DNA from 4 places in the Serratia marcescens subsp. marcescens ATCC 13880 genome. Region 3 is predicted to be linked to each of the others. Evidence: predicted binding sites of a transcription regulator. Region 3 holds the regulator's gene; each other region holds the start of a gene.

Region 1 (7,398 bases), 2.0 Mb from region 3:
CGCCCAGACCGATCCCCGGGAAGATGTAGGAGTTATTGCACTGGGCGATCGGGTACAGCTGCTCTTTATAGCTTACCGGCGCGAACGGGCTGCCGGTCGCCACCAGTGCGGCGCCGTCGGTCCAGTTGATGATGTCTTCCGGACGGGCTTCCACGCGCGAGGTCGGGTTGGACAGCGGCATCACGATAGGGCGTTCGCAGTGCTTGTGCATCTCGCGGATCAGCTCTTCGGTAAACAGCCCCGGCTGGCCGGACACGCCGATCAGAATGGTCGGCTTGGCGTTGCGCACCACGTCCAGCAGCGAGATGGCGTCGCTGGCGGTTTCCCAACCGGCCAGATTGTCGCTCTTCTGCACCAGCTTGCTCTGAAAGTCGAGCAGGTTCGGCAGTTTGTCGGTCAGCAGGCCGAAACGGTCAACCATGAACACGCGGGCGCGCGCTTCGTCTTCGCTCAACCCTTCGGATTTCATCTGCGCGATGATCTGCTCGGCGATGCCGCAGCCGGCGGAACCGGCGCCGAGGAAGGTGACGGTCTGATCGCGCAGCTGGCTGCCGGCGGCGCGGCTGGCGGCGATCAGGCTGCCGAGGGTGACCGCGGCGGTGCCCTGAATGTCGTCGTTGAAGCAGCAAATCTCGTCGCGGTAGCGGTTCAACAACGGGGTGGCGTTGTTCTGCGCGAAGTCTTCGAACTGCAGCAGGACGTTCGGCCAGCGGCGTTTGACCGCCTGAATAAACTCTTCGACGAAGGCGTGATATTCCTCGCCGGAGATGCGCGGATGGCGCCAGCCCATGTACAGCGGATCGTTGAGGCGCTGCGGGTTGTTGGTGCCGACGTCCAGCACCACCGGCAGGGTATAGGCCGGGCTGATGCCGCCGCAGGCGGTATACAGCGACAGCTTGCCGATTGGGATGCCCATGCCGCCGATGCCCTGGTCGCCCAGGCCGAGAATGCGTTCGCCGTCGGTGACCACGATCACCTTAACGTTCTGCTTGGTGGCGTTTTGCAGCATGTCATCGATGCGATCGCGGTTCGGGTAGGAGATGAACAACCCGCGCGCACGGCGATAGATATCGGAGAAGTGTTCGCAGGCCTCGCCGACGGTCGGGGTGTAGATGATCGGCATCATCTCGCTCAGGTGCGAGTCCAGCAGACGGTAGAACAGGGTTTCGTTGGTGTCCTGGATGTTGCGCAGGTAGATGTGCTTATCATTATCGTTCTTGAAATCCTGATACTGACGGTAGGCGCGTTCCACCTGTTCTTCGATGGTCTCCACCGCTTCCGGCAGCAGGCCGTGCAGGTTAAAGTGGCTACGTTCTTCCTCGGTGAAAGCGCTGCCTTTGTTCAGCAGCGGAAATTCCAGCAGAATCGGGCCGGCGTAAGGGATGTAGAGCGGGCGTTTGCTTTCGTATTCTAGTTCCATCAGTTTTACTCTTCACGTATCAGATAACTGTATTGCCGACGATCCTAAAAGATAAAGAGAAGATGTACAGCATTTGTTGCCCGATGATGAACCAGGTTGGCGTAATTATCGACAATCAAATGATTTTTTAACTAAAGAAAGTGTCTCTGGCGGCGTCGGGGCATTGTATTTGGCGGGCGGTGCTGTTAGCGGCGGAACCGGATGGCCCCGCCGTCGTGCGCTTAGAAGGCGGCGCGGCTGACGTTTTGGCAACCCAGCCCCGCCAGGGTGACGCGGGTGGCGTCCCATTGGCTGATGCTCGCGTCCTGCGGTTCGGCCAGGACGGCGCGACGGATAGCCCGGCAGTCGCCGCCGGAGAGGTTCAGCAGGATCAGCGCGGCCTGCAGCGGCGGCAGGCTCGGGTTAAAAGCGGCGTTTTCCGCATAGCGGCCGGCGTAGATATTGCCGTCTGCCGTTTCCAGCGCCACGCCGCTGTGGGCGTTGCTGTACGGCGCGTGGCTCCGGTTGGCCGCCGCCAGCGCCGCTTGCGTCAGCGCATCGTTCAGCGGCAGTTGATGCCCGTGATTGACCTCGTCCATCAGCAGTGAAGCGACATCCAGATCTTTCGGGCCGAAGGCGTCCGGCAGATAGTCCGCCAGCGTGGCCGGCGCGCGGCCAGGCAAACGGATTTGCAGCGCGCCGCCGCTGTTCAGCTCATTCATAAACTGGCGGCAGTGGCCGCACGGCGTATAGTTGACGGTGATCGAGGCCAGCGCTTTTTCGCCGCGCAGCCAGGCGTGAGTCACTGCGCTTTGTTCCGCATGCACGGATTGCTGCAGCGGCGCGCCGCTGAATTCCATATTGGCGCCGAAATAGAGATTGCCGCTTTGCCCGCGCGCGATGGCGCCGACGTGGAAATGCGATATCGGGGTTAACGAGCAGGCCGCCGCCAGCGGCAGCAGCGCGAATGCCAGCGCGTCATCGTCCAACCCGCAGCCTGAACGGATCGCCGCCGCTTGCTCGGCCGTGAACATCGCCGGAAAGTCGGACGCGTCCAGATAGGGCTGCAGGGCGGATTGCAGTGTCGCGGGCAGTGCGCTGAAAGCGGTGTGAAAACGCGGATGCATAGAAAGTCTCTCTACGGGTTAACGGGATAACATTCTAGGCAGGCCAGAGACATTAAAGTGTGATTAATGTCTCTTAATTAATGAAATTAATGCAATGAAATACATAAATGCGAGATGTATCGCAAGTTTCACCCTGATCAACCGAACAGATGCAGCAGCACCGGAAACACAAACGGCGCCAGCAGCGAGGTGATGATGCCGCAAATGACCAACGCCAGCGAGCCGAAGGCGCCCTCCTGATAGTCCATCTCCGCGCAGCGCGCGGTGCCCAGCGCGTGGGAAGCTGTGCCCATCGCCAGGCCACGCGCCGAGGGGGTGGTGATTTTCAACAGGTTGAACAGCGTGTGGCCGAACACGGCGCCGAGGATGCCGACGAAAATAACGCAAACCGCGCTGATCGCCGGAATGCCGCCGAGCGAGTCCGCGACGGCCATCGCGATCGGCGTAGTGACCGATTTCGGCAAGATAGAGGCGGCGATTTCCGGCGTGGCGCCCAACCACAGGGCGATGGCGCCGCCGCTGATCATGGCGGTCAGGCTGCCGATGAAGCACACCGTGATAATCGACTTCCAGCGTGCGCGGATTTGGTGCAGCTGCTCATAGAGCGGGAAGGCCAGCGCGACGACCGCCGGCTGCAGCAGATCGTTGAGGATTTTGCTGCCCTGAAAGTAGCGCTCATAGGGAATGCCGGTGAGCAGCAGCAGCGGGATGATCACCGCCATGGACACCAGCAGCGGGTTGAGCAGCGGCATATTCAGCTTGCGCGCCAGCCAGCGCGCGCCGAAATAGACCGCCAGCGTCAGCGGCAGCGACCACCAGATTTCGTGGATCATGAGTTGCCCTCCGTGTCGTCGGGCTTGCCGGCGATGCGGCGCTCGCGATGAAAATAGTGTGAGGTATAGCCGACCACCACCAGCACCATCAGCGTGCTGATGAGGCAAGAGATAACCAGCGGGCCCAGATGCGCGACGATCTGGTCGTAGTATTTCATCACCCCGACGCCGATCGGCACGAACAGCAGCACCATATAGCGGATCAGCAAATGGCAGCCGGGTTTAACCCATTTGGCCGGCATAATCTGGGTTGAGAGCAGGGCGAACAGCAGCAGCATGCCGATGATGCTGCCGGGAATGGCAAACGGCAGCAGCGCCGCCACCGCGTTGCCGACGAACAGACACAGGTAGATGAGGAGCAGGGCCCTTAGGTATTTCCAGCACAGTGTGAGCACGTTGGCCATTGTCTTTTCCCGTTTAACTGATGTATTCATCATACAATTAAACTGTGAGCCATGCCACAGATCGCACCATGAATTCTCGCTATGGGTGCTATGCCCGAGCGGCGGGTTGACAGCCCGTATTGGCCGCTGCCTGCGGGATCAGCGTACGTCTTCGGCCGCCGCCGCCGCGTGTTCTGCCAGCCGGTGGCCGAGGAAGAAAAACAGCAGGCTGAGCAGGGCGGCGGCGATCAGCATCACGAACATCAACGGCGGCGCGGCATAGCTGAGCAGCACCCCGCACAGCACCGGGTTGATGGCGCCGCCCAGCGCGCTGAGGTTTTGTACCCCATAGTAGCTGCCTTTCAGGTGCGGCGGCGCGATAAAGTCGATAAACATGTATTCCACCGGGATAACGATGATTTCGCCGAGGGTAAACACCGCCATCGCCGCCAGCCATAGCCAGACCGCCTGGCCGGCCGCCATGAAACCGAGCAGCCCGACGATGAAAAACAGCGTGCCCAGCACCAGCCAGCGCAGCATGTTTTCCTGGCGCATGCCGCGGCTGAGCAGGTATTGCAGGGCGATGACGATGCTGGCGTTGACGATCATCACCAGCCCGATGATTTTGTAGGCGAACTCGGCGCTGGAGACGGTGATCAGATACTGCGACAGATAGCCGGTGAACTGACCGAACACCACGGCGCCCAGGGTGCTGCCGAGGGTGAAGTAGATCAGCCGCCGATCGCTCCGCAGGATAGTCAGCGTCTGGCGGAAGTTGGGGAGCGCGGCCGGTACAGCGGCGGCAGGCGTTGCGCGCTGTTGCCGGCCGCGCAAGCGCAGGCTTAGCGCCGCCACCGTCGCCAGCGCCAACCCGCCCGACAGGTAAAACGGCAGCAGCGGGCTAAGCCCGGCCACCAGAACGCCGAGCGCAGAACCGATCGCCCAGCCGACGTTGACCAGCGTGTAGTTGATGGAAAAAGCCTTGATGCGCTGCTCAACCGGCAACCCGTCGGCGAAACAGGCCTTAATGGTGATGCTTAGCACCGAATAACAGGTATGCAAGATGGCCAGCACCACGATCACGCCGCCGGGGCGCGGGATCCAGGGAATGGCTAAGAAGCTCAGCGCAAACAATACAATCGACAGCAGGATCAGGCGGTTCTTGCTGAATTTGTCCACCAGATAGCCGCCGTACAGGCTGGCAAGGATGCCGAGGGTCAGGCTGACGCCCAGGATCACGCCCACGCTCTTCGGCAGCAGATGGAAATGCTCGGTGAGGTAGATGGTGATGAACGGCAGCGTCACGCCGCGGCCGATGGTCAACACCAGCGAACTGGCCAGCAGCATGTTAATCAGCGAGGGGAATCCCTTCATTCGAAGCCTGTTTATGCATACAGTTATTGGGCGATGCAGATAACATAGCGTATTTTGGCGAGGACGGAAGGGGAAAGCCGATAATTAGTTTAAAAACAGAGGCTGCGTCGGCAGCCTCGTCAAAAACAGCATTATTTACCGTGTTCGGCCTGCAGCGTGGCGAACCACGGCTGAACGAAATCGCTGCTGGTGCCCCAGCCGGGGATGATCTTCGCCAGCCCGGCGACGTTGACCGGCCCCGGCTGCGCCAGCAGCAGCGCCTGCGGAATGACCGCCGCTTTGAATTGATAGCTGTCCGGCGTGCTTTCCCCGGCGATCTTGTTGGCCACCAGGCGCAGGTTGACCGCGCCGATCAGCTTCGGATCCACCGCCACGCTGACCTGCCATGGGCTGCCGGCTTCGCGCATCAGCTGCAAGTCCTGGTTGGAGATGTCGATGCTGTACAGTTTGATTTCGGTGCGGCCGTTCTCTTTCAGCGCCTTGTAAGCGCCCTGGGTGAAAGCGTCCCAGGTGCCCCAGATGGCGTCAATCTTGCCTTTCGGGTATTTCGCCAGCACCGCACCCACTTTATTGGCGGTATCGCCCTGCACGTCGGATGAAACCGCGCCAATCGATTCCAGCTCGTGAATGCCCGGATGCTGTTTCAGCAACTGCTGATAGGCGGCCTGGCGGCGCTCCATCGGCGGGAAGCCTGCTACCCAGAGTTTGATGATGTTGGCCTGGCCGTTGAAATCCTTCACCAACTGGCCGAACGAGGCGTTAGCCAGCGAAGCGTCGTCCTGCTGCGAGACGGTGACGCCGGGAACGTGGCCGCCGACGTCGGTATCGAACGCCGCGACGGCGATGCCGGCCGCCGCGATGCGTTTAACCAGCTCGGTGGAATAGGGGGCTCGCCCCTGCGAGAGAATAATGCCGTCATATTTCTGGCTGATAGCCTGGTTGACGAAGTCCTGGAAGCGCGCATCGTCGCCGTTGCTGAGGAAGGTGTCCACCTTGAAGCCCAGCTTGCGCCCTTCCTGAATGGCGCCCGCCAAAAATTGCGTGGTGTTGTCGTCGGATCCGAGGTTGCGGATCACCGCGATGCGCACCGGCCCCTGATGTTGAGCGATGGCGGCCGGCACGGCGGCGTTTTCCGCCGCCTGCAGCGGCAGGGCGGCCAGCAGACTGAGGGCGAGCAGCGAAGTTTTGAGGTTTTTCATTATTATAGGCTCCAAAAAAGCAGGGAAACGATCCCGGTGAAGGTCTGTTATAGCAGTCTTTCTGTCTGGACGTCTATTTTGGGTTTCGGAGCATCATAGCCGGATGCGGCGAGCAGGGGAATCAGGGCGGTTATGACTTTTTCTTCATGCTTATAACGTGGGGATTGGGGCATAAAAAAAAGGGCCGAGCAAGCTCGACCCTCCCTATGCCACGCATCTGCGCGATTACTTGACCTGCATGCCAGGCTGCGCGCCGCTGTCCGGGCTCAGCAGGAAGATCTCTTTCCCACCGGGGCCTGCCGCCATCACCATGCCTTCTGAAATGCCGAAGCGCATTTTGCGCGGCGCCAGGTTGGCGACCATGATGGTCAGGCGGCCTTCCAGCGCTTTCGGATCCGGGTAAGCGGAGCGGATGCCGGAGAAGATCTGGCGCGATTCACCGCCCAGGTCCAACTGCAGTTTCAGCAGTTTGTCGGAGCCTTCGACAAAGTCGGCGCTCTTGATCAGGGCGATGCGCATGTCCACCTTGGCGAAGTCGTCGAAGGTGATGGTTTCCTGAATGGGATCATCGGCCAATGGACCGGTCACCGGTTTGGCGGCGGCCATGTCTTCCTTCGAGGCGTTGACCATTTCGCTGACCTTGTCCAGATCGATGCGGTTGAACAGCGCTTTGAATGCGTTCACCTGATGGCCCAGCAGCGGTTGCGGGATCGCGTCCCAGCTCAGCTCGGCGTTGAGGAACGCTTCGGCACGTTCGGTCAGCGAAGGCAGCACCGGCTTCAGGTAAGTCATCAGCACGCGGAACAGGTTAATGCCCATCGAGCAGATGGCCTGCAGATCGGCATCGCGGCCTTCTTCTTTCGCCACCACCCACGGCGCCTGCTCATCCACGTAACGGTTGGCCAGATCGGCCAGCGCCATGATTTCGCGGATCGCGCGGTTGAACTCGCGGCCAGCGTAGGCTTCGGCGATGCTCTGCGCCGCGTCGACGAAGGTCTGGTACAGCGCCGGATCGGCCAGGCTGTCGGCCAGCTTGCCGCCGAAGCGCTTGTTGATAAAGCCGGCGTTGCGTGACGCCAGGTT
Region 2 (7,398 bases), 2.3 Mb from region 3:
ACAATTCGGTGATCCTGATGGGCGGCAACGGCCTGACGCCGGCCTATCTGATCCCGTCGCAGGCCACCACCGCCGCCATCAACCTGGCGCGCGACGTCGACGTACCCTGGGGGCCGGTGAAAAAGCTGCGCTTCTACAACGACTACAGCGTGCTCTGGAAGGATAAGCACGGCGGTTCCGACTCCAAAATGAATACGCTCGGGGTGCAGGTGTTCGCCATGCCGGTGATGCTGTGGGTGGATCTGACCTGGGCGCAGAACGCCAACCCGTGGGGCGGCGTGGAAAACGCCACCGGCTGGACCGGCACCCAGTCCTCCGGCAGCAATAAATGGTATTTTCGCACCAACGTAAACATCGGTTACTACTTCTGAGCGCGGCGGGATCTACACTGAAGTATCGCCGTCAACCGGAGAAATCATGATGCTGAGCGCGCAAACGCTGCATGTCGCCATCAACCGCCCCTGTGACGAGGTGTACGCCTTTCTCAGCCGCCCGGAAAACTTCCCGTTGTGGGCCAGGGGGTTAGCCAACAGCTTACGGCGGGAAGGGGAAGATTGGGTGGCAAACACCCCACAAGGGCCGATCCGCATTCGCTTCAGCGCGCCGAATGCCTTCGGCGTGCTGGATCATTGGGTGACGCTACCGGACGGCGGCGTGGTCTACGTGCCGCTGCGCGCGCTCGCCAACCGGCGCGGCACCGAGGTGATCTTCACCCTGTTCCGCCAGCCGGAGATGGACGACGCGCTGTTCGCCCGCGACGTCGGGCTGGTGAACGCCGATCTGCAGGCGCTGAAGCGCCTGCTGGAATCGCGCTAATCCCCCTTACCCCTTGACCGACGACACCACGTTAAGCGGCTGGGCGTCCGGCAGAAAATTCATGTGCTCCAGCACCTGGGCCATGATCTTGCCGAACACCGGCCCAGCCACCGAACCGCCGAAGTGCTTGCCGGCTTTCGGGTTGTTGACCATCACCACCAGCGCCACCTGCGGATCGCTGGCCGGCGCCACGCCGGCGGTGTAGTTGATGTAGCCGCCGTCGTATTTGCCGCTGGGGCCCATTTTCTCGGCGGTACCGGTTTTGATCGCCAGCCGATAGCCCGGCACCGCGGCGCTCACCCCGCTGCCGCCCGGCAAGGCGTCGCTCTCCATCATATGCACCACGGATCGTACCGTATCCGCCGGCAGAATACGTTGCCCCATTACCGGCGGCGTCACCTTGGTGATCGACAGCGGCCGATAAATGCCGAAGGAACCGATAGCGGCATATTCGCGCGCCATCTGCAGCGGCGTCACGCGCAGCCCATAGCCGAAGGAGAAGGTAGCGCGTTCGATATCGGCCCAGCGTTCACGGTGCTGCGGCAGATAGCCGCTGCTCTCGTTGCCGATGCCAAGCTCGGTCGGCCGCCCCAGGCCAAAGCTGCGGTAGACCGCCGGCAGCACCGTGGCCGGCAGCGCCAGCGCAATATGCGATACCGCGATGTCGCTCGATTTTTGCAGCACGCCGGTGATGGTCAGTTTCGACCAGTGGCCGACGTCTTTGATCAGGTGACCGTTCACCCGATACGGCGTGGTGTCCAGCACGGTATCCGGCCGGATCAGCTTATGTTCCAACCCCACCATCACCACCACCGGTTTCACCGTCGAACCCGGTTCGAAGCTGTCGCTGCTGCACACGTTGCGGATATCTTTCGCCGGCGTGCTGCCATAGTTGTTCGGGTTGAACGACGGATAGCTGGCCATGCCGAGGATTTCGCCGGTGTCGATCTTGACCAGCACCGCACAGCCGGAGTCGGCCTGGTTAGCCACCACGCCGTCGCGGATCTGCGCATAGAGCACGTACTGGATAAATTTGTCGATGCTGAGCGTCACGTTCGGCGGCGGCACCGGATCCACGCTTTTGAGCACGCCGATCACCGCGCCGCTGCCATCCTTCTGATAGACCCGCAGGCCGTTTTTTCCCTGCAACAGCGGGTTGAACCCCAGCTCGATGCCCTCCAGCCCCTGATTGTCCTGGCCGACGATGCCGATCAGCCCGGCGGCATCCTGGCCCATCGGATAAAAGCGGCTGAAATCCTGCTCGGCGCTGACGCCGGTCAGGTGCAGTTTGCTGATGTAGGCGGCGTTGTCGTCCTCCACCTTACGCGCCAGGTAGACAAAACGTTTGTGCGCGTTGCTCTGGATCAGATGCTGGATGTCCACCAGCGGGATCTTCAGCACGTTGGCCATGCTCTGCCAGCGTTCGTTGCCGGTATCGGTCTGGGTATCGAGAATATGCTTCGGATCCAGCACGATGTCTTTGGACGACACGCTGACCGCCAGCGCCTCATCGTTGCGATCGGTGATCATGGCGCGGTTGGTCGGCACCACCTGGGTGCGGATCGAACGCTGGTCAGCCTGATTGGCCAACTGCTGGTGTTCCAGCAGTTGCAGGTAGCCGACCCTGAACGCCAACAGAAAAAAACAGACCAGCATGCCGGCGCAAATCCAGCCGAAACGAACTGTGGAATAGGTTTTACCGCTCTTTTTGGTCGATGGCGCCACTGTTGTGTTAACCCTGCGTTTTTATTCAGTTTATGGTGTTATTTCAGTCTACCTTGCCGGAAATGGTCAGGAGATTGCAGTTTGTAAGAAAGTAAAAACAAACCGCATCACCGTTGCACATCCGCGCTGTCGTTTAACTGCGGTTTACTTTGCGGCGTATCGCCGGGCTGTGGCGCGTTGGCCGGGTCAAAAATGTGGTCGAGGATCGCGCGCGCGGTCGGCCCCGCCACCACGCCATCGCCGCCGCCGTTTTCCAGGATCAGCGCCATCGCCACCCGGGGATTTTTGTAGGGCGCAAACAGCGTATAAAAGATGTGATCGCGCAGCCGCACCGGGATCATTTTGGCGTTGTAAGTCTGGTTTTGCTTCAGGCTGAACACTTGCGAGGTGCCGGATTTGGCGGCGATCTGATACGGCGCGGTATGGAACAGCTTGTAACCGGTGCCGTTCGGCAAGTTGGCCATGCCGTACATGCCGTTGCGCACGATGCCCCAGTAAGGCGAGTTGGGATCGCCGATCTGCGCCGCTTGCGCCGGCGGCTGGTAGCGCGTCACCCGGTTGCCCTGCTGCAGCGAATACAGCAGGTGCGGCGTTTTCACCTTGCCGTTGTTGAGCAGCGTGGTCAACGCTTTTACCATCTGGATCGGCGTCGCCACCCAATACCCCTGGCCGATGCCCACCGAGACCGTATCCCCCTGATACCAGCCCTTTTTGTGCACTTTCAGTTTCCAGTCTCGGCTCGGCAGCACGCCGCGGTACTCTTCGTTCAGATCGATGCCGGTGGACTGACCGTAGCCGAATTGGCTCAGCCAATGGTGAATGCGATCGATGCCCATCTCATACGCCACCTGATAAAAGAAGGTATCGGCGGACTCCTCAATCGCTTTGGTGACATTGAGCATGCCGTGGCCGGTTTTCAGCCAGTCGCGGTAACGGCGCTCGGTGCCGGGCAGCGTCCAGGTCGGCGCGCCGAAAAAGGTGGTGGTGGGCGTGATCACCCCGGCGAACAGCGCCGAAACGGCCATATAGGGCTTCACCGTGGAAGCCGGCGGGTACAACCCTTGGGTAACGCGGTTGATGAGCGGCAGCTCCGGATTGCTCAACAACGTTTTATAGGCCTGATAGCCGATGCCTTTGACGAAGGGATTGGGATCGTAACTGGGGCTGGAGACCATCGCCAGAATGCCGCCGTCGCGCGGATCTTCCACCACCACCGCGGCGCGTTGCCCCTTTAGCACCGATTCAATGTACTGCTGCAGCGGCAGATCCAGCGTCAGGTAAATGTTTTTGCCGGCCTGCGGCGGCTGCTCCTTCAGCAGCCGGATCACCCGCCCGTGGTTATCCACTTCCACCTCCTGATAGCCGGTGGTGCCGTGCAGCTCTGACTCGTAATAGGCTTCGATGCCCTGTTTGCCGATGTTGCGGTCGGCGGCGTAGTTTTCGCTCAGGCCGGCCTTGTCCAGGCGCTTGAGATCGCTGTCGTTGATCTTCGACACATAGCCCAGCACGTGCGCCAGCTGAGCGCCGTAAGGATATTCACGCTGTTGATAGGTATCGATTGTTACCCCGTCGAAACGGTATTGATTGACGGCAAAACGCGCCACCTCGGTGTCGCTCAGCCCGGTTTTTAGCGTCACCGGCTTGTAGCGGCTGTTGTGGTGCATATCGTCGCGAAACGCGCTGATGTCTTCCGGCGTCAGATCGACGATCGGCGTCAGCGCCTGCAGCAGCGCCGCCATGTCGGTGATTTTGCTGGGCGTGATCTCGATACGATACAGTGTCACGTTTCGCACCAGCGGAGTGCCGTTGCGATCGAAGATTAACCCGCGGCTGGGAGCGAGCGGCAGCATCTTGATGTCGTTCTGGTTGGAGCGCGTCTGGTAAAAACCATGCTGGCGGATTTGCAGCCGGTAGAGATTGGCGATCAGCACGCCGAAACAGGCCACCACCAGCGCCAGCGCCACGCCCGCCCGGCGGATGAACAGCCTCTCTTCCGCGGAATGATCGCGAATTTTTTCTTTTAACAGGGCCATGCGGTGCCGGTACCTTTTGCGTCACATTTCCCCGCAAAATCAGGGAACTGAAAAGCCGGCAAGCATAGCGTTATCGGGCGCGCCGCCCCATGAAAAGGTTGCTAATGAAATGGCATAACTGTTTCAGCATATTGGAATGTTACCGGCGGCGATTTTTTCACCGCGATCCCCATTGAGCCGCCGTTCGCCTCAATGCTACAATGTGATCTAAATCACATTATTCCCGTTATTCCCCCGCATTTCCCTGTCGGCGCCCTGCCGGATGCGGCTTTTTGTTACATAGGATCGAGTTCGATGAGTACCATTGCCACCGGTTTAGTCATGATGCGCTGGGAGTTGCTGAGCGCCGTGATGATGTTCTTCGCCAGCCAGTTAAACGTCGTTTGCCGTAAAACCAGCCGCAACGGCATGGCGTTCATGTTCAGCAGCCTGGGCCTGTTTACCGCCTGCTGGTTCGTGATGGGCCTGATGGGCATCCACCTTACCCTGGAAGCCTTCACCCACTTCTGGTCATCGGCCTGGGATCGCTACGTGGACGTGGTCAGCACCATGCCGGTCGATTGGCCGATGCCGTAATCTCACCGCGGAGGCGGCGTACCGGCCGCCCAGCGATTATTCCTCGTCCGTTGGCGCCGCCGCCAGCCGCGCCATCAACGCCCCCGCCTCAATCAACAGCGCCTGCTCCCGCTCCGTTAAACAGCTCTCCATCGCCGCCAGCAGCCACGCCTCGCGCCGGCTGCGGCTTTGCTGCAGCAGGCCCAGCCCGGCGGGCGTCAGGCGCACCCGCACCCGGCGTTTGTCTTCGGCATCCGGCGTGCGCACCAGCAGCCCATCGGCTTCCAGCTCGCGCAACGCGGCCGCCAGGTTAGAAGAGCGCATGCGCTCCGATTCCGCCAGCAGCGACGGCGTCGCCTCGCCACCGTGGCGATCGATAGCCCCCAACAGCATCAGCTGGGCCCAGGATTTTTCGTCGCTGCGCGACTCGCGCCGCAAACGGCGCACCAGCGACATTAACTGCGTGCGCAGCAGCGTCACGTCTTCAGGGTGATCTTTTTTCATTGGCATCAATCTAGCGTTCAGTTTATCCCTGCTTTCACACCACCGGATCGCGCAGTGCCCTGCCTGGCTACCGCGTCGCTCTGGCTTAACCTAATTACCTATGATAATATAGCTATTAATATATAGCAAAAAAGACACTGCATCGGCAGGGTTACGTTTGCTCACGCATTTGCCCCTCGCCGATTAATTTGCAGTGTTATTATTATGTTGCTTAATAAATCCCTCCTTATTCAACGTGGTACGGTATGCCGATGGAAGCGTGGAAAGTCAATCTGATCTCGGTCTGGCTCGGGTGTTTCTTCACCGGGCTGGCGATGAGCCAAATCCTCCCTTTTCTGCCGCTGTACGTCGAACAGCTCGGCGTCAGCGATCATCAATCCCTCAGCCTGTGGTCCGGACTGGTGTTCAGCGGCACCTTTTTGGTCTCGGCGGTGGTGTCGCCGCTGTGGGGCAGCCTGGCCGACCGCAAAGGCCGCAAGCTGATGCTGTTGCGCGCCTCGCTGGGCATGGCGATCGTCATCGCGCTGCAGGGGCTGGCCACCAACGTCTGGCAGCTGTTCGCGCTGCGCGCTCTGATGGGGCTAACGTCCGGCTATATTCCCAACGCCATGGCGCTGGTCGCCTCGCAGGCGCCGCGCGATAAAAGCGGCTGGGCGCTGGGCACGCTCTCTACCGGGCAGATCTCCGGCGTCATCGCCGGCCCGCTCTTGGGCGGGCTGATGGCCGATCATCTGGGGCTGCGGGTGGTATTTTTCGTCACCGCCGGGCTGATGTTCGTCAGCTTCCTGGTGACGCTGTTCCTGATTAAAGAACGGCGCATTACGGTGAAAAAAGCGGATCAGCTGAGCGGCAAGGCGGTGTTCCGTTCACTGCCTTATCCGACGCTGATCGTCACCTTGTTCGTTTGTACCTTGATGATCCAGCTGGCCAACTCGTCCATCAGCCCGATCCTGACGCTGTTCATCCGCGAGTTGTCGGGCGATGTCAGCAATATTGCCTTTGTCAGCGGGATGATCGCCGCCGTGCCCGGCATTGCGGCGCTGATCTCCGCGCCGCGCCTCGGGCGGCTCGGCGATCGCATCGGCACCGCGCGCATCCTGATCGCCGCGCTGCTGTTCACCACCGGTCTGTTCGCCGTGATGGCCTGGGTGAATACGCCATTACAACTGGGCATTCTGCGCTTCCTGCTGGGTTTTGCCGACGGCGCGCTGATGCCGGCGGTGCAGGCGCTGCTGCTGAAGTATTCCTCCGATCAGGTGACCGGGCGCATCTTCGGCTATAACCAATCCTTTATGTACCTGGGCAACGTGGTTGGCCCGCTGCTGGGATCGGGCATTTCGGCGATGATGGGGTTCCGTTGGGTGTTCGCCGTGACGGCGGTGTTGGTGCTTTGCAATGCGCTGCAGCTGCGCCATCAGTTCAAAAAAGTGGAAAATCAACGCGCGGGATAACGGGAAATGTGGGGAAACGCCTCAAGCAGTGGCGGGACAATGACGCCCATCAACCGTACCACCACTGCCAAAGGCGGCCGTAGCCTACTCGACGCGGCGGTCATTTAATATTTATGTAAGTAAATAAAGTGTTGCGGGCGCGTTGAGGGCCGCCGCAGCGGCCCTTGTGGCTCAGAACATGGTATTGTCGTTAGCCGATTTCTCCGGCACATCCTGATTGACGTCCCAATGCTCGGTGATTTTCCCCTGATCGTTCACCCGATAAATATCCACGCTGGCGGTGCCGCGATCCTGCGGATTATTTTGGTATTTGA
Region 3 (7,398 bases):
AAACGGCGAAGTGGTGCTGGTGTGGTCGGAACTGCACGAGAGCGTCAACATCATGCCGCGCGGCCAGTTCCGCGCCGGGCAGGAAGAAATTTAGTGGCGCCCGGTTCTATGACTGACGGAAAAAATCAGGTAACAATGGGACATTGCAAACCAGCGCGCGCCATTTTTTCCTGACATAGAGAGCGTCAACAAGAGCCACAATAATCCCCTGACGCCGGCGCATTCAACACGGAGTGACAACCACCATGTCTGCCAAACATCCCGTTATCGCGGTGACCGGTTCCAGCGGCGCCGGCACCACCACCACCAGCGTGGCGTTCCGCAAAATCTTCCAGCAGCTCAACATTCGCGCCGCCGAGCTGGAGGGCGACAGCTTCCACCGCTATACCCGGCCGGAAATGGACGCGGCGATCCGCAAGGCGCGCGATCTGGGCAGACACATCAGCTATTTCGGCCCCGAGGCCAACGACTTCGGCCTGCTGCAGCAGAGCTTTATCGAGTACGGCAAAAACGGCACCGGCCGTTCGCGCAAGTACCTGCACACCTACGACGAAGCGGTGCCCTACAATCAGGTGCCGGGCACCTTCACCCCGTGGGAGCCGCTGCCGGCGCCGACCGACGTGCTGTTCTACGAGGGGCTGCACGGCGGCGTGGTCACCGAGCACCATGACGTGGCCAAACACGTCGATCTGCTGGTCGGCGTGGTGCCGATCGTCAACCTGGAGTGGATCCAGAAGCTGATCCGCGATACCGGCGAACGCGGCCACTCCCGCGAAGCGGTGATGGATTCGGTGGTGCGCTCGATGGAAGACTACATCAACTACATTACGCCGCAATTCTCGCGCACCCACATCAACTTCCAGCGCGTGCCGACGGTGGACACCTCCAACCCGTTCGCCGCCAAGGCCATTCCCTCACTGGATGAAAGCTTCGTGGTGATCCACTTCCGCGGCCTGGACCAGATCGACTTCCCCTACTTGCTGGCGATGCTGCAGGGCTCGTTTATCTCGCACATCAATACGTTAGTGGTGCCGGGCGGCAAAATGGGGCTGGCGATGGAGCTGATCATGGCGCCGCTGGTGCAGCGGCTGCTGGAAGGCAAGAAAATCGAATAAGCGCGTTGAGCGCGGCGCCGAGCCGCGCTCCGTCTCGATTACGCCGGCTGGCGGATCTCGAAGCTGTGGGTCACCGTGGCGGCCTTGTTGAGCATCAGCGCCACCGAGCAGTACTTCTCCGCCGACAGGTTCACCGCTCGCTCGACGATTTTGTCGGTCAGATCCTGGCCGGTAACGATGAAGTGCAGGTTGATATGGGTGAACAAGCGCGGGGCTTCTTCGCGGCGCTCGGAGGTCAGCTTCACCTCGCAGTCGCGCACGTCGTTGCGCCCTTTTTGCAGGATGGAGACCACGTCGATCGCGCTGCAGCCGCCCACCGACATCAGCACCATCTCCATCGGGCTGGGCGCTTTATCACCGGCGTTGCCGTCCATCAGCACCTGATGGCCGGAGGCCGATTCACCCAAAAACGTTAACCCTTCCACCCATTTAACTCTTGCCTGCATTCTGGTCACTCCGGTTGATTTCTTAAAATCAGAGTACGCTTTCGCATAGAAACAGGCAACGTAACCTGATGCTAATCATGCTGAAGCGAGACAACACGAGACACCCGCCTTACTCTGTGCTACAAACAGAGCCGCAATAAATCTTTCCGGGACACTGTATTTCAGGGAAACGCCCAGAGAAAGGCTCCTTTACCGGTATGTTAACAGAATGTAGCTTGCAGCGCTTACGGCAAGTTAATATGCTAGAGCGACAGCGTATTTTTATGACACGCCTCAAAACTTGCCGGTAGCCCTCGCTCATGACTGCGGCTACAGGCGGGTTTTACAGGGAACTCTGACCCCTGTGACACAAGGCAGCGATAACAACAGAGGATAACAGCGAATGGTTCTCGGCAAACCGCAAACAGACCCTACTCTCGAATGGTTCCTGTCTCATTGCCATATCCACAAATATCCATCGAAGAGTACGCTGATTCACCAAGGTGAAAAGGCCGAAACGCTTTACTACATCGTGAAAGGCTCCGTCGCGGTGCTGATCAAGGATGAAGAAGGTAAAGAGATGATCCTGTCCTACCTCAACCAGGGGGATTTCATCGGCGAGCTCGGATTGTTCGAAGAAGGCCAGGAGCGCAGCGCCTGGGTTCGCGCGAAAACCGCCTGTGAAGTGGCCGAAATTTCCTACAAGAAATTCCGCCAACTGATCCAGGTGAACCCGGACATCCTGATGCGTCTGTCCGCCCAAATGGCGAGCCGCCTGCAGGTCACCTCCGAAAAAGTGGGCAACCTCGCCTTCCTGGACGTGACCGGCCGCATCGCGCAAACCCTGCTGAATCTGGCGAAGCAACCCGACGCCATGACTCACCCGGACGGCATGCAGATCAAGATCACCCGTCAGGAGATCGGCCAGATCGTCGGCTGCTCGCGTGAAACCGTTGGCCGTATTCTGAAAATGCTGGAAGATCAAAACCTGATTTCCGCCCACGGCAAAACCATTGTCGTCTACGGCACCCGTTAATCTCCGAAGAAACGGCGCAATCTGCGCCGTTTTTTTATCTGCTCTCTGCCATGTGGCGCCGCCTGATCTACCACCCGGAAATCAACTACGCACTGCGACAAACGCTGGTGTTGTGCCTGCCGGTGCTGTTCGGCCTGCTGATAGGCCAGCTGCAGCTCGGCCTGATGTTCTCTCTGGTGCCCGCCTGCTGCAATATCGCCGGTCTGGACACGCCGCATAAGCGCTTCTTTAAACGGCTGATCGTCGGCGGCTCGCTGTTCGCCTTCAGCAGCGTGCTGTTGCAACAGGCGCTGCTGTGGCACGTACCGCTGCCGGCGCTGATGCTGGGCCTGGCGCTGCTGCTCGGCGTCACCGGTGAAATCAGCCCGCTGCACGCCCGGCTATTGCCGGCGGCGCTGGTGGCCGCCATTTTCGCTCTCAGCACGGCCGGCACGGTGCCTCTCTGGCAGGCGCCGCTGCTGTACGCGATCGGCACCGTCTGGTACGGCTTATTCACCTGGTTCTGGTTCAAGCTGTGGAAAGAGCAGCCGATGCGCGAGACGCTGAGCCAGCTCTACCTGGAGCTGGCGGACTATTTCGAAGCCAAATACTCACTTCTGACCCAGCACACCGATCCGCAAACCGCGCTGCCGCCGCTGCTGGTGCGCCAGCAAAAGGTGATGGATCTGATCAGCCTTTTGTACCAACAGCTCAATTTCCTGCCGCACGCCAACAACCTCGAACAAAAGCGCCTGCAGCGCGCCTTTCAGGTGGCGATGGATCTGCAGGAGCACATCACCGTCAGCCTGCATTTGCCGGAGGAAGTGCAAAAACTGGTGGAGCAGAGCCAGGCCGAAGCGATCATTCGCCGCAATGCACTGGTGATCGCCGGCCGGCTGCGCGTGGTGGCGCACGATATCCTCTACCATCAGCATTCGAAGCGCTTCTCCATGAGCCACGAACTGGCGGCGCTGGAAAAAATGGCGGCGCAGCATCCCGATAACCCGGTCGGCCAGTTTTGTTATTACCACTTCAGCCGCATCGCCCGCCTGCTGCGCACCCAGCATCCGCTGTACCGCCGCGACCTGATGCCCGGCCAGCACCGCCTGCCGTTTTGGCCGGCGCTGGCCAGCTATCTGTCGTTCAAATCCACCGCCCTGCGCAACGCCGCGCGGCTGGGGGTGACGCTGGCGGTCGGCAGCAGCCTGGGTGCGGTCTTCAACCTGCCGAAGCCATACTGGATCCTGCTCACCATCATGCTGGTGAGCCAAAACGGGTATAACGCCACCCGGGTGCGTATTCAGCACCGTGCGCTGGGCACGATTGCCGGACTGTTGCTGGCGGCCGGGCTGCTGCAGCTGCAGCTGCCGGAGGGAGAAACGCTGAGCATCATGCTGGTGATCACCCTGCTGGCCTACCTGGTTTCGCGCAAGAACTACGGGCTGTCGGTGATTGGCTTTACGGTCACGGCGGTTTACACCCTGCAGCTGCTGGCGCTGAACGGCTCGCATTTTCTGGTACCGCGCCTGATCGATACGCTGATAGGCTGCGTGCTGGCGTTCGGCGGCACCATTTGGCTGTGGCCGCAGTGGCAAAGCGGGCTGCTGCGCAAGAATGCCCATCAGGCGCTGGAACACGATCAAACCGCGCTGCGGCTGATGCTGAAGCAACCGGAACCGGACGCCACCGCATTGGCCTATACCCGCATGCAGGTCAACCAGGCGCACAACGCGCTGTTCACCTCGCTCAATCAGGCGATGCAGGAGCCGGGGTTCGCGTCGAATTATCTGGCGGACATGCGGCTGTGGGTCACTCATAGCCAGTTCATCGTCGAACACCTGAACGCCATGACCATTCTGGCGCGCGAGCACTACATGCTGACGCCGAAACTGGCGGAAGCCTATCTGCAAACCTGTGAAATCGCGCTGCAAAGCTGCCAGCAGCGGTTGGAATACGACGGCCCGAGCAGCGGCAACAGCGGCATCATGCAGCCGCCGGATCTGCATCCGGAGATGCCCGTCACCGAGATGGAACGTCATTTGCGGCGCATCCTGTCGCACCTGAACGTGATGCATACCATTTCGTCGCTGGCCTGGCGCCAGCGCCCGCACCACGGCATCTGGCTCAAGCGCAAACTGCGCGATCAATAAGGGCGCGGCATGCCGCGCCCCGTTATGCGCCGCACGGGCTTCAGGCGTTGATCACATCCTGCACCGCCAGCTCGAACAGCGCCATGCCGGCCTCGATATCCTGCAGCTCCACCACCAGCGACGGCGCGAAACGGATCACGTTCGGCCCGGCGTTGAGGATCATCAGCCCACGCGCGGCGGCGGCGGTGAGGAAATCGCGCGCTTTGCCGTGATAATGCGGCGTCAGTTCGGCGCCGATCAGTAACCCCATGCCGCGAATGGCGGTGAAAATACCGTATTTATCGCCGATATCCTGCAAAGCCTGCACATACAGCGCGTGGCGCTGTTCGATGCCGCTCAGCACTTCCGGCGTATTGATCACATCCAACGCCGCCTCCGCCACCGCGCAGGCCAGCGGGTTGCCGCCGTAGGTGGTGCCGTGAGTGCCCACCTGCATCACCGACGCAATCTCTTCGGTGGTCAGCATGGCGCTGACCGGGAAACCGCCGCCCAACGCCTTGGCGGTGGTGAGAATGTCCGGCGTCACGCCATAATGCATATAGGCGAACAGTTTGCCGCTGCGCCCCATGCCGCTTTGCACTTCGTCGAACACCAGCAGCGCCTGATGCTGGTCGCACAGCTCGCGCACGCCTTTGAGGAAGCCGGCGTCGACCGGCGTAATGCCGCCCTCGCCCTGAATCGGCTCCATTACCACCGCGCAGGTATGGTCGTCCATCACCGCTTTCACCGCCGCCAGATCGTTGAACGGCACGTGCACGATGTCGGCCGGCTTCGGCCCGAACCCATCGGAGTATTTGGCCTGCCCGCCCACCGACACGGTGAACAGCGTGCGGCCGTGAAACGCGTTATAGAAGGCGATGATTTTGGTTTTGTACGGGCTGTGGCGGGTGATAGCGTAATGACGCGCCAGTTTGAACGCCGCTTCGTTGGCCTCTGCGCCGGAGTTGGCGAAGAACACCCGGTCGGCGAAGGTGGCGTCGATCAGTTTGCTCGCCAGGCGCAGCGCCGGTTCATTAGTGAAGACATTGCTGGTATGCCACAGGGTTGCGCCCTGGCGTTTGAGCGCCTCGACCAGCGCCGGATGGCAGTGCCCCAGCGCTGTCACCGCGATGCCGCCGGAAAAATCGATGTACTCTTTTCCCTGCTGATCCCAGACTCGGCTGCCTTGGCCGCGCACCGGCACAAACTGGGCCGGTGCATAAACAGGCAGGATCACCTGGTCAAAGGTGCTGCGGCTCACTGCGGATTTTTCAGTCATTTTCGGCTCCACCCTGAAGGTTTTTCAGCGCTATCGTAATATTAGATTGAAAACATAATCACGAAATATGCATAAAAAACCAATCAAGCGCAAACGCAAAACGCCTGACGAGCGAAAAAAACGCATCGGGATTAACGGTTGAGGAAGTTATCCAGCAGCTGATGGCCCTGCTCGCTGAGCACGCTTTCCGGATGGAACTGCACCCCTTCCAACGCCAGCGTGCGGTGGCGGATGCCCATAATCTCGTCGCGCACGCCGTCGCGTTCGCTCCAGGCGGTCACTTCAAAACAGTCCGGCAGCGTATCGGCTTTCAGCACCAGCGAGTGATAGCGGGTCACGGTCAGCGGATCGTTCAGGCCGCGAAACACGCCGACGCCCAGATGGCGAATCGCCGAAGTTTTGCCGTGCATCACCGCGCGGGCGCGCACCACCTCGGCGCCGAACGCCTGCCCCAGCGCCTGGTGCCCCAGGCACACGCCGAGGATCGGCAGTTTGCCGGCGAAATGACGAATGGCGGCCAGCGAGATGCCCGCTTCGTTCGGGGTGCAGGGGCCAGGGGAAATCACCAGATGCTGCGGCGCCAGCCGCTCGATATCGGCCAGCTGCAGCTCATCGTTGCGCTTCACCATCACCTCGGCGCCCAATTCGCAGAAGTACTGGTAAAGGTTATAGGTAAAGGAGTCGTAGTTATCGATCAGCAGCAGCATGTTAGGTCCGGCAGAGAAAAATGCCGCCACAGTGTACTGATTTAACCCGCCGCTGCCGACGATAATTTCCGCTTACTTTTTTCGGCCGCCGGTGATCGAGCCCAGCACGCCACGCAGGATCTGGCGGCCGAGATCGCGCGCCATGCTCTTGGCGGCAGTCTGGACGATGCCGTCGCGTTTGCCGCCGCGCGGGCCGGTGGAACCGAACAGCAGCTCGTTCAATCCGTCCATCAGGCCGCCGCCCGTCTGTTGCTGCGCTTGCGCCTGCGGTTGCTGCCCCTGCTGCGCAGTGCCGACGGTGGCGAAGCCGCCCGACGACAGCTTCTCGTAGGCGGACTCGCGGTCAATCATGTCTTCATAGCGGCCATACAGCGGCGACTTGTTGATCGCGCTGTTCAGCCCTTCCGCGCCGAGCATGCCCATCTTGGATTCCGGCGCGATGACCATCGCCCGCTCCACCACGTTCGGCCGGCCCTTCTCGTCGAGGAATGACACCAGCGCTTCGCCCACGCCCAGCTCGGTGATCGCCGTTTCGGCATCGAAGGCCGGATTGGCGCGCAGGGTTTGCGCCGCCGTTTTCACCGCCTTCTGATCGCGCGGCGTGAAGGCGCGCAGCGCATGCTGTACGCGGTTGCCCAACTGGCCCAGCACGCTGTCCGGGATATCCAGCGGGTTCTGGGTGACGAAGTAAATGCCGACGCCTTTGGAGCGGATCAGGCGCACCACCT
Region 4 (7,398 bases), 610 kb from region 3:
TCGCGGCTGGCCGGAAACCCGGCAGTCGCTGGCCAACATGGTATTGGCGGCGCAGCGCCTGCGCGAGCACGCGTGATGCCGTGCGGCGGATGAACCGCCGCTTATAGATTTACTGGTGTGATGATTGGGCGCTTCGGCGCCCTTTTTTATGCGAGGGACATTATTTGACGCCGTGCTGGGCGAACCACGCCAGCATGCGCTGCCAGCCGTCCTCCGCCGCTTCGGCGTTGTAGCTGGGGCGATAGTCGGCGTTGAATGCGTGCCCGACGCCAGGATATACCACGATTTCGGCCTCGGCGTTGGCGGCGCGGATCGCCTGACGCATGGTTTCCACCGTCTCCAGCGGAATGCCGCTGTCCTGCCCGCCATACAGCCCCAGCACCGGCGTTGACAGGTGGGTGGCGACATCGACCGGATGCTTCGGTGAATTCAGCGTTTTCTCGCCGACCAGTTTGCCGTACCAGGCGACCGCCGCCTTCAACTGCGGGTTGTGCGCCGCGTACAGCCAGGTAATGCGGCCGCCCCAGCAGAAACCGGTGATCGCCAGTTTGCCGGCGTCGCCGCCGTGGCGAATAGCCCAGTGCGCGGCGTGATCCAGATCGGACAACACCTGACGATCCGGCACCTTGGTCACCAACTGCTGGAACAGCTCGCCGATATCGCTGTAGTCGTTGGCATCGCCCTGGCGGAAATAGAGCTCGGGCGCGATCGCCAGATAGCCCTGCTTGGCCAGGCGACGGCACAGATCCTGAATGTGCTCATGGACGCCGAAGATTTCCTGCACCACCAGCACGATGGGAAAGGGGCCGTTATGGTCGGCGGGTTTGGCGACGTAGGCCGGCAGCGCGTCGCCCTGAGAAGGGATGGTCGTTTGCCCGGCGTGAATGCCCTGTTCGTCGGTGATAATCGCGGAGGTGGCCAACGGCGCGGCGGCCGGGGCGAATCCCCCCTGAGCCTGTTCTAATGTCATCACATGTTCGGTTTTCATTGCGGTCTCCGTGCAATAGAAAAAAGCGCTGAGATTAACTATAGGAAAGATTACCCATTATTGGCGCTGCGTGGCGCACTTTCGGACAAGTCGATAAAAAACGGCTAATTATCTGGCTTTGCGGCATTTTTAAGCGCTTTTTATCATGTTATTACGCGTTTTGGCCCGCGTAAGTGCCATAAGGTGCGTTAGAGGGCTTTTTTGTCCCTAAGCAACCGATAAGATGGGGGTATTTCGAATTGATGCGCTAAATAGTTTCAGTCGGCAACCAACGGGCAGGGAGCGGCAAGGTTTATCGGCTAGACTGAGGTTTAGCGGTTTGAGGGCGGCTCATTAATGGGTTTTTTGTGACTTAATTCACAAAAAATATGTAGCATGTAATTTGTTTCTCTTTTCATAGTGACTATCGTCACGAAATTAAACGGCGATTTTCAGTAGAGTGCTTTTTTGTTCCTCCCAATAAACATGATCCATGAGGAGTCTCATATGTCTCAGTCTGACGTTTTTCATCTCGGCCTCACCAAGAACGATTTACAAGGGGCCCAGCTTGCCATCGTGCCGGGCGATCCGCAGCGCGTAGAGAAGATTGCCAAGCTGATGGAAAATCCGGTGCATCTGGCCTCCCATCGTGAATTCACCACCTGGCGCGCAGAGCTGGACGGCAAGGCGGTGATCGTCTGCTCCACCGGTATCGGCGGCCCGTCTACCTCTATCGCGGTGGAAGAGCTGGCGCAGCTGGGCATTCGCACCTTCCTGCGCATCGGCACCACCGGCGCCATTCAGGCCAATATCAACGTCGGTGACGTGCTGGTGACTACGGCGGCGGTACGCCTCGACGGCGCCAGCCTGCACTTTGCGCCGATGGAGTTTCCGGCGGTCGCGGACTTCGCCTGCACCACCGCGCTGGTGGAAGCGGCCAAAGCCAGCGGCGCGACCACCCACATTGGCGTAACCGCTTCTTCCGATACTTTCTACCCAGGTCAGGAACGTTACGACACCTACTCCGGCCGCGTGGTCAGCCGTTTTAAAGGCTCGATGGAAGAGTGGCAGGCGATGGGCGTGATGAACTATGAAATGGAATCCGCCACGCTGCTGACCATGTGCGCCAGCCAGGGCCTGCGCGCCGGCATGGTGGCTGGGGTGATCGTTAACCGCACCCAGCAAGAGATCCCGAACGCAGAAACCATGAAAAACACCGAAAGCAAAGCGGTGCAGATCGTGGTGGACGCCGCCCGCCGTCTGCTGTAATCGCCTCCCCTCAACGGGCCGCCGACGCGCCTGTTGAGGTTTGTCATCAACCTCATGCCATTGCCGGGTTTGCAAAGAGCTGCGGATAACAAACAGGGAAAATCAATTCATTGATTTTCGGCTGATGACCACAAAGGAGGAAAAACCGCGTTTTTTCCTCCTTTGTCAACGAACTGAACGGGCCGCCGACGCGGCCCGTTTTTCCATTTGCGGCTAATCTGTTACGGTGATACTCCTCAGCGCTGCGCCGATGGCTGCCGCGCGTTGTCATAACAAAAACAACGAGGACGTTTATGACCGCCCAGATCCTGCTTCATCCTTCGCTTGCGCCGCTCGACGGCGGCATTAACTTCCGTGACTTCGGCGGCAACGGCGTGGCCGACGGGCGCCGCATCAAACGCGGCCTGCTGTTCCGCTCCGGTTCTCTCGAGCGGCTGACGGAAAACGACTGCACTTTCCTCGCTGGAGTGCCAGTGCGTTCGGTGCTGGACTACCGCGATGCCGACGAGGTGCAGGCCAAACCGGATATTCTGTGGAATGGCGCCGACTATCACCATGTGCCGGCCAACCCGCTGAGCAGCGAAGTTAACGCCAACCTGGAAAAGCTCACCAACGAAACGCTGGCCGCTTTCGACGCTCGGGCGTTCATGCTGGAGCTGTATCGCCGTCTGCCGTTCGGCAATGCGGCCTATCAGCGGCTGGCGCAGCTGTTGAGCAACCCTGGCGGCGGCGCGATCGTGCAACACTGCGCGGTCGGCAAGGATCGCACCGGGGTCGGTTCGGCGTTGGTGCTGTTCGCGCTGGGGGCCGACGAAGCGACGGTGCTGGAAGACTATCTGCTGACCGAAACCACGCTGGCCACTTTCCGCGAACAGATGCTGGATCAGCTCTCTATCAAGCTGAATGCGGCGGCGCTGGAGCAATTCGCCTACGTGCTCAGCGCGCGCGAGGAGTTCCTGATGACGGCGCTGGGCTGCATCCGCCGGCAATACGGCTCCACCGACCGTTGGCTGGAAGCGGAATACGGCCTGGGCGCGGCCCAGCGTGAAGCACTGCAGGCATTCTACCTCGAGTAAATTGCCGCGTGTTTAGCCGGGGTTTAACTCGCCCCGGCTTATCCTAGGCGGCGAACCATCGCGTATCAGGAGCCCCGTATTGAGCCTCAATGACGTTATCAACTGGGTCAGCGATGTCGTGCGTCAGCACGAAGGCTGGGCCATTCCCATCATTTTCTTCCTGGCGTTCGGCGAGTCGCTGGCGTTTTTGTCGCTGCTGCTGCCGGCCACGGTGATCCTGCTGGCGCTGGGCGCGCTGATCGGCGAAAGCGGCATCGCCTTTTGGCCGATTTGGGCCGCCGCCGCCGCCGGGGCGTTTTTCGGCGACTGGCTCTCTTACTGGATCGGCTATCACTATCAGGATCGCGTGGCCCATATGTGGCCGCTGTCGCGCAATCCGCAGCTGCTGGCGCGCGGCCACGCCTTCTTCGAGCGCTGGGGCGTGCTGGGCATTTTCATCGGCCGCTTCTTCGGCCCGCTGCGCGCCGTGGTGCCGCTGGTGGGCGGCATTTGCGGCATGCCGCAGCGCTATTTCCAGCTGGCCAACGTCACGTCGGCGATGATCTGGGCGTTTGGCATTCTGGCGCCGGGGGCATTCGGCATCCAGTGGCTCAGCCAGTGGCTGGGCTGATTTCTCGCTAAATTGCGCAGCGCCGCGCAATATTGTGCGCGGCCGGCAAAATCAGGCTGGACATCCATACAGCCTCCCCTTAACGTGACGGGCAATGGGCGAGCAAAACGCCGCAACGGCTAGGTGCAACAGGAGGCAGGGTGGATACCAGTCTGATTTATGGGATTGGCGGCGTCGCGATCGGCATGCTGTTGGGGTGGCTGATCGCCAGTCTGCGGGTGCAGCAGACGCATGCGCAACATGAAACCGAACTGCGGTTGCTGGAGCAAGCGTTGCAGCAGGCGCAGCAGGAAACGGCCGTGCGGCAGGAAACGCTACAGCGCCACGAGCAGCAGTTGCGCCAGAGCGAGCTGGAGCTGCGCAATCTGCACAGCCAACTGGCGGCCGGGCATGAGAAGCTGCAACAGCTCACCCATTGGCGCAACGAATGCGAGCTGCTCAACCAAGAGCTGCGCGCCCAGCGCGAGGTTAACAGCGCGCAGGAGGCTGAGCTGCGCGAAGTCACCATCCGTCTGGAAGAGACGCGCATGGCGGCGGAGGAGAAACAGCGTCTGCTGATCAACAGCGAACAGCGCCTCACCACCCAGTTTGAAAACCTCGCCAACCGCATTTTTGAACACAGCGGCCGCAAGGTTGACGAGCAAAATAAGCAAAGCCTGGATCGTTTACTGCTGCCGTTGCGCGAACAGCTGGACGGTTTTCGCCGTCAGGTGCAGGACAGCTTCGGCCAGGAAGCGCGGGAGCGCCACACGCTGACGCATGAGATACGCAATCTGCAGCAGTTGAACGCACAGATGGCGCGTGAGGCGATCAACCTCACCAAGGCGCTGAAAGGCGACAACAAAACGCAGGGCAACTGGGGCGAGGTGGTGCTGAGCCGGGTGCTGGAGGCCTCCGGTCTGCGCGAAGGGCATGAGTATGAAACGCAGGTCAACGTGCGGGTGGATCATCAGAGCCGCATGCAGCCTGATGTGATCGTGCGCCTGCCGCAGGGCAAGGATGTGGTGATCGATGCCAAGATGTCGCTGATCGCCTACGAGCGCTATTTCAACGGCGAGGATGAGGCGGCGCGCGAAGCGGCGCTGAGCGAACATATTGCCTCGCTGCGCGGCCACATCCGCATGCTGGGCCGCAAGGACTACCAGCAGCTGCCGGGGCTGCGTTCTCTGGACTATGTGCTGATGTTCATTCCGGTCGAGCCCGCCTTCCTGCTGGCTATCGATCGCGAGCCGGAGCTGATCAGCGAAGCGCTTAAGCACAACATCATGCTGGTCAGCCCGACCACGTTGCTGGTGGCGCTGCGTACCATCACCAACCTGTGGCGCTATGAGCATCAGAGCCAGAACGCCCAGCGTATCGCCGATCGCGCGGCGAAACTGTATGACAAGATGCGGCTGTTCGTGGACGATATGTCCGCACTGGGGCAGAGCCTGGACAAGGCGCAGGGCAGTTATCGTCAGGCGATGAACAAACTGAGCGAAGGCCGTGGTAATCTTATCGGCCAAATTGAAGGTTTCCGCGCGCTGGGGGTTGAAGTCAAACGGCCGATAAACCCGCTGCTGGCGCAGCAAGCCGGCGCGCAACACGATGAAGCGGAAGAGGCGAACGACGATGATGTCGCCGCGCTGCCGCAGACGAACGACGATGACGATACCGCCGGGGAATCGGGCTTCGTTTCGCACGGCTGAGGCCGTGGCGAGGTGGGGTATTTCCCGGGCTTCTGGTACACTCATCCACACAAAATTGACTGAATAGCAGGCAGGACAATGGCAGATCAATCGCAGGAAACCACCGATTTCGGTTTTCGCACCGTCGCTAGAGACGAAAAACAGGCCATGGTGGCGGACGTTTTTCATTCGGTAGCGGCAAAGTATGACGTGATGAACGACCTGATGTCGTTCGGTATTCACCGTATCTGGAAGCGTTTCACCATTGACTGCAGCGGCGTGCGCCGCGGGCAGCGCGTGCTGGATCTGGCCGGCGGTACCGGCGACCTGGCCGCCAAGTTCTCCCGCATGGTCGGCGAGCAGGGGCAGGTGGTGCTGGCGGACATCAACGATTCGATGCTCAAGATGGGGCGTGAGAAGCTGCGCGATCGCGGCATCGTCGGCAACATCAATTACGTGCAGGCCAACGCCGAAGCGCTGCCGTTCCCGGACAATTACTTCGATTGCATCACCATCTCCTTTGGCCTGCGTAACGTCACCGACAAAGACAAAGCGTTGCGCTCGATGTTCCGCGTGCTGAAACCGGGCGGCCGTCTGCTGGTGCTGGAGTTCTCCAAGCCGCTGCTGGCGCCGCTGAGCAAAGCCTATGACGCCTACTCTTTCCACGTGCTGCCGAAGATCGGCGAATTGGTGGTGAAAGATCCTGACAGCTACCGCTACCTGGCGGAATCGATCCGCATGCACCCCGATCAGGAAACCCTGAAGGGCATGATGGGCAACGCCGGTTTTGAAAACGTCACCTATTTCAACCTGACCGGTGGGATTGTCGCCCTGCATCGCGGCTTCAAGTTCTGAGAGGGAGATGCTGATGCTGTTTACCCCTCTGCTGACCGGCGCGTTGGAAACCTCGCTGAATAACCTGCTGTTTCGCGATCGCAGCATGAAAGCCGCCCGCCAACGCCTGGCGGGCAAGGTGCTGCGCATCGAACTGGAAGAGCTGGCTTCACCGCTGGTGCTGGTGTTCAGCGAACTGCGCGTGGATGTGCTGGGGCAGTCTGAAGACAGCGCCGATTGCACCGTGCGTAGCCGCATTCCTGCCTTACTTAAGCTGCGCGATCGCCAGCAACTGCCGGTGCTGATGCGCAGCGGCGAATTGACGGTGGAAGGCGATATTCAGGTGGTGCAACAGTTGGTTGGCCTGCTCGATCTGGCGGAGTGGGATCCGGCGGAATGGCTGGCGCCCTACATCGGCGATATTGCCGCCCAAGGCATTACACAGGCGCTGGGTAAAGGCGCCTCGCTGCTGAAAGCCGGTTTTATGCGCCGGCAGCAGGGGATGGCGGAGGCGTTGACCGAAGAGTGGCGCCTGGCGCCGGGGCCGCTGGAAGTGGTGTGGTTCAACGAAGAAGTTGACGCACTCGCCCGCAGCGCGGAGGCGCTGTCTGCCCGCATGGACAAGTTGGAGGGCAAGCGATGACCCCAGGCGAACTGCGCCGTTTGTATTTTATCGTCCGCGTTTTTCTCAGCTACGGGCTGGACGAGCTGATCCCTAAAATGCGTTTGACGCTGCCGCTGCGCTTTGGCCGCCGGCTGCTGTTCTGGATGCCGAATCGGCATAAGGACAAACCGTTGGGTGAACGTCTGCGGCTGGCGCTGCAGGAATTGGGGCCGGTCTGGATCAAGTTCGGCCAAATGATGTCGACCCGCCGCGATCTGTTTCCGCCTCACATTGCCGATCAGCTGACGCTGCTGCAGGATCGGGTGGCGCCTTTCGATGGCGCGTTGGCGCGTAAGCATATCGAGCTGGCG

The links. The regulator CRP, encoded in region 3, controls carbon source genes, mostly activating them, when cyclic AMP is high. The targets are predictions, from matches to a motif close to ATGTGANNNNNNTCACAT.
Region 1: a site for CRP is predicted at 2,584-2,601, ahead of cdd (cytidine deaminase). Genes of this name have one in related genera too.
Region 2: a site for CRP is predicted at 4,775-4,792, ahead of J0F90_RS11775 (YjcB family protein). Genes of this name have one in related genera too.
Region 4: a site for CRP is predicted at 1,334-1,351, ahead of udp (uridine phosphorylase). Genes of this name have one in related genera too.

What each region holds. Positions count from the first base shown of each region.
Region 1 is NZ_CP071238.1:1,615,493-1,622,890, forward strand. Features, by position in the region: gene J0F90_RS07710 (NAD-dependent malic enzyme) at 1-1,420, opposite strand, end outside; gene cdd (cytidine deaminase) at 1,642-2,526, opposite strand; gene J0F90_RS07720 (CidB/LrgB family autolysis modulator) at 2,664-3,359, opposite strand; gene J0F90_RS07725 (CidA/LrgA family protein) at 3,356-3,763, opposite strand; gene J0F90_RS07730 (MFS transporter) at 3,902-5,116, opposite strand; gene J0F90_RS07735 (sugar ABC transporter substrate-binding protein) at 5,248-6,315, opposite strand; gene metG (methionine--tRNA ligase) at 6,541-7,398, opposite strand, start outside.
Region 2 is NZ_CP071238.1:2,449,812-2,457,209, reverse strand. Features, by position in the region: gene J0F90_RS11795 (hypothetical protein) at 1-371, shown strand, start outside; gene J0F90_RS11790 (SRPBCC family protein) at 418-816, shown strand; gene J0F90_RS11785 (penicillin-binding transpeptidase domain-containing protein) at 823-2,541, opposite strand; gene mrdA (penicillin-binding protein 2) at 2,649-4,574, opposite strand; gene J0F90_RS11775 (YjcB family protein) at 4,869-5,150, shown strand; gene J0F90_RS11770 (MarR family winged helix-turn-helix transcriptional regulator) at 5,187-5,633, opposite strand; gene J0F90_RS11765 (multidrug efflux MFS transporter) at 5,885-7,084, shown strand; gene J0F90_RS11760 (nuclear transport factor 2 family protein) at 7,256-7,398, opposite strand, start outside.
Region 3 is NZ_CP071238.1:4,741,837-4,749,234, forward strand. Features, by position in the region: gene J0F90_RS22735 (YheU family protein) at 1-94, shown strand, start outside; gene J0F90_RS22740 (phosphoribulokinase) at 246-1,115, shown strand; gene J0F90_RS22745 (OsmC family protein) at 1,154-1,561, opposite strand; gene crp (cAMP-activated global transcriptional regulator CRP) at 1,944-2,576, shown strand; gene J0F90_RS22755 (YccS/YhfK family putative transporter) at 2,627-4,705, shown strand; gene argD (bifunctional acetylornithine/succinyldiaminopimelate transaminase) at 4,746-5,963, opposite strand; gene J0F90_RS22765 (aminodeoxychorismate synthase component II) at 6,095-6,670, opposite strand; gene J0F90_RS22770 (helicase HerA-like domain-containing protein) at 6,743-7,398, opposite strand, start outside.
Region 4 is NZ_CP071238.1:238,254-245,651, forward strand. Features, by position in the region: gene metE (5-methyltetrahydropteroyltriglutamate--homocysteine S-methyltransferase) at 1-76, shown strand, start outside; gene J0F90_RS01090 (dienelactone hydrolase family protein) at 161-988, opposite strand; gene udp (uridine phosphorylase) at 1,475-2,236, shown strand; gene J0F90_RS01100 (tyrosine-protein phosphatase) at 2,530-3,312, shown strand; gene J0F90_RS01105 (DedA family protein) at 3,392-3,922, shown strand; gene rmuC (DNA recombination protein RmuC) at 4,063-5,610, shown strand; gene ubiE (bifunctional demethylmenaquinone methyltransferase/2-methoxy-6-polyprenyl-1,4-benzoquinol methylase UbiE) at 5,689-6,444, shown strand; gene ubiJ (ubiquinone biosynthesis protein UbiJ) at 6,458-7,066, shown strand; gene ubiB (ubiquinone biosynthesis regulatory protein kinase UbiB) at 7,063-7,398, shown strand, end outside.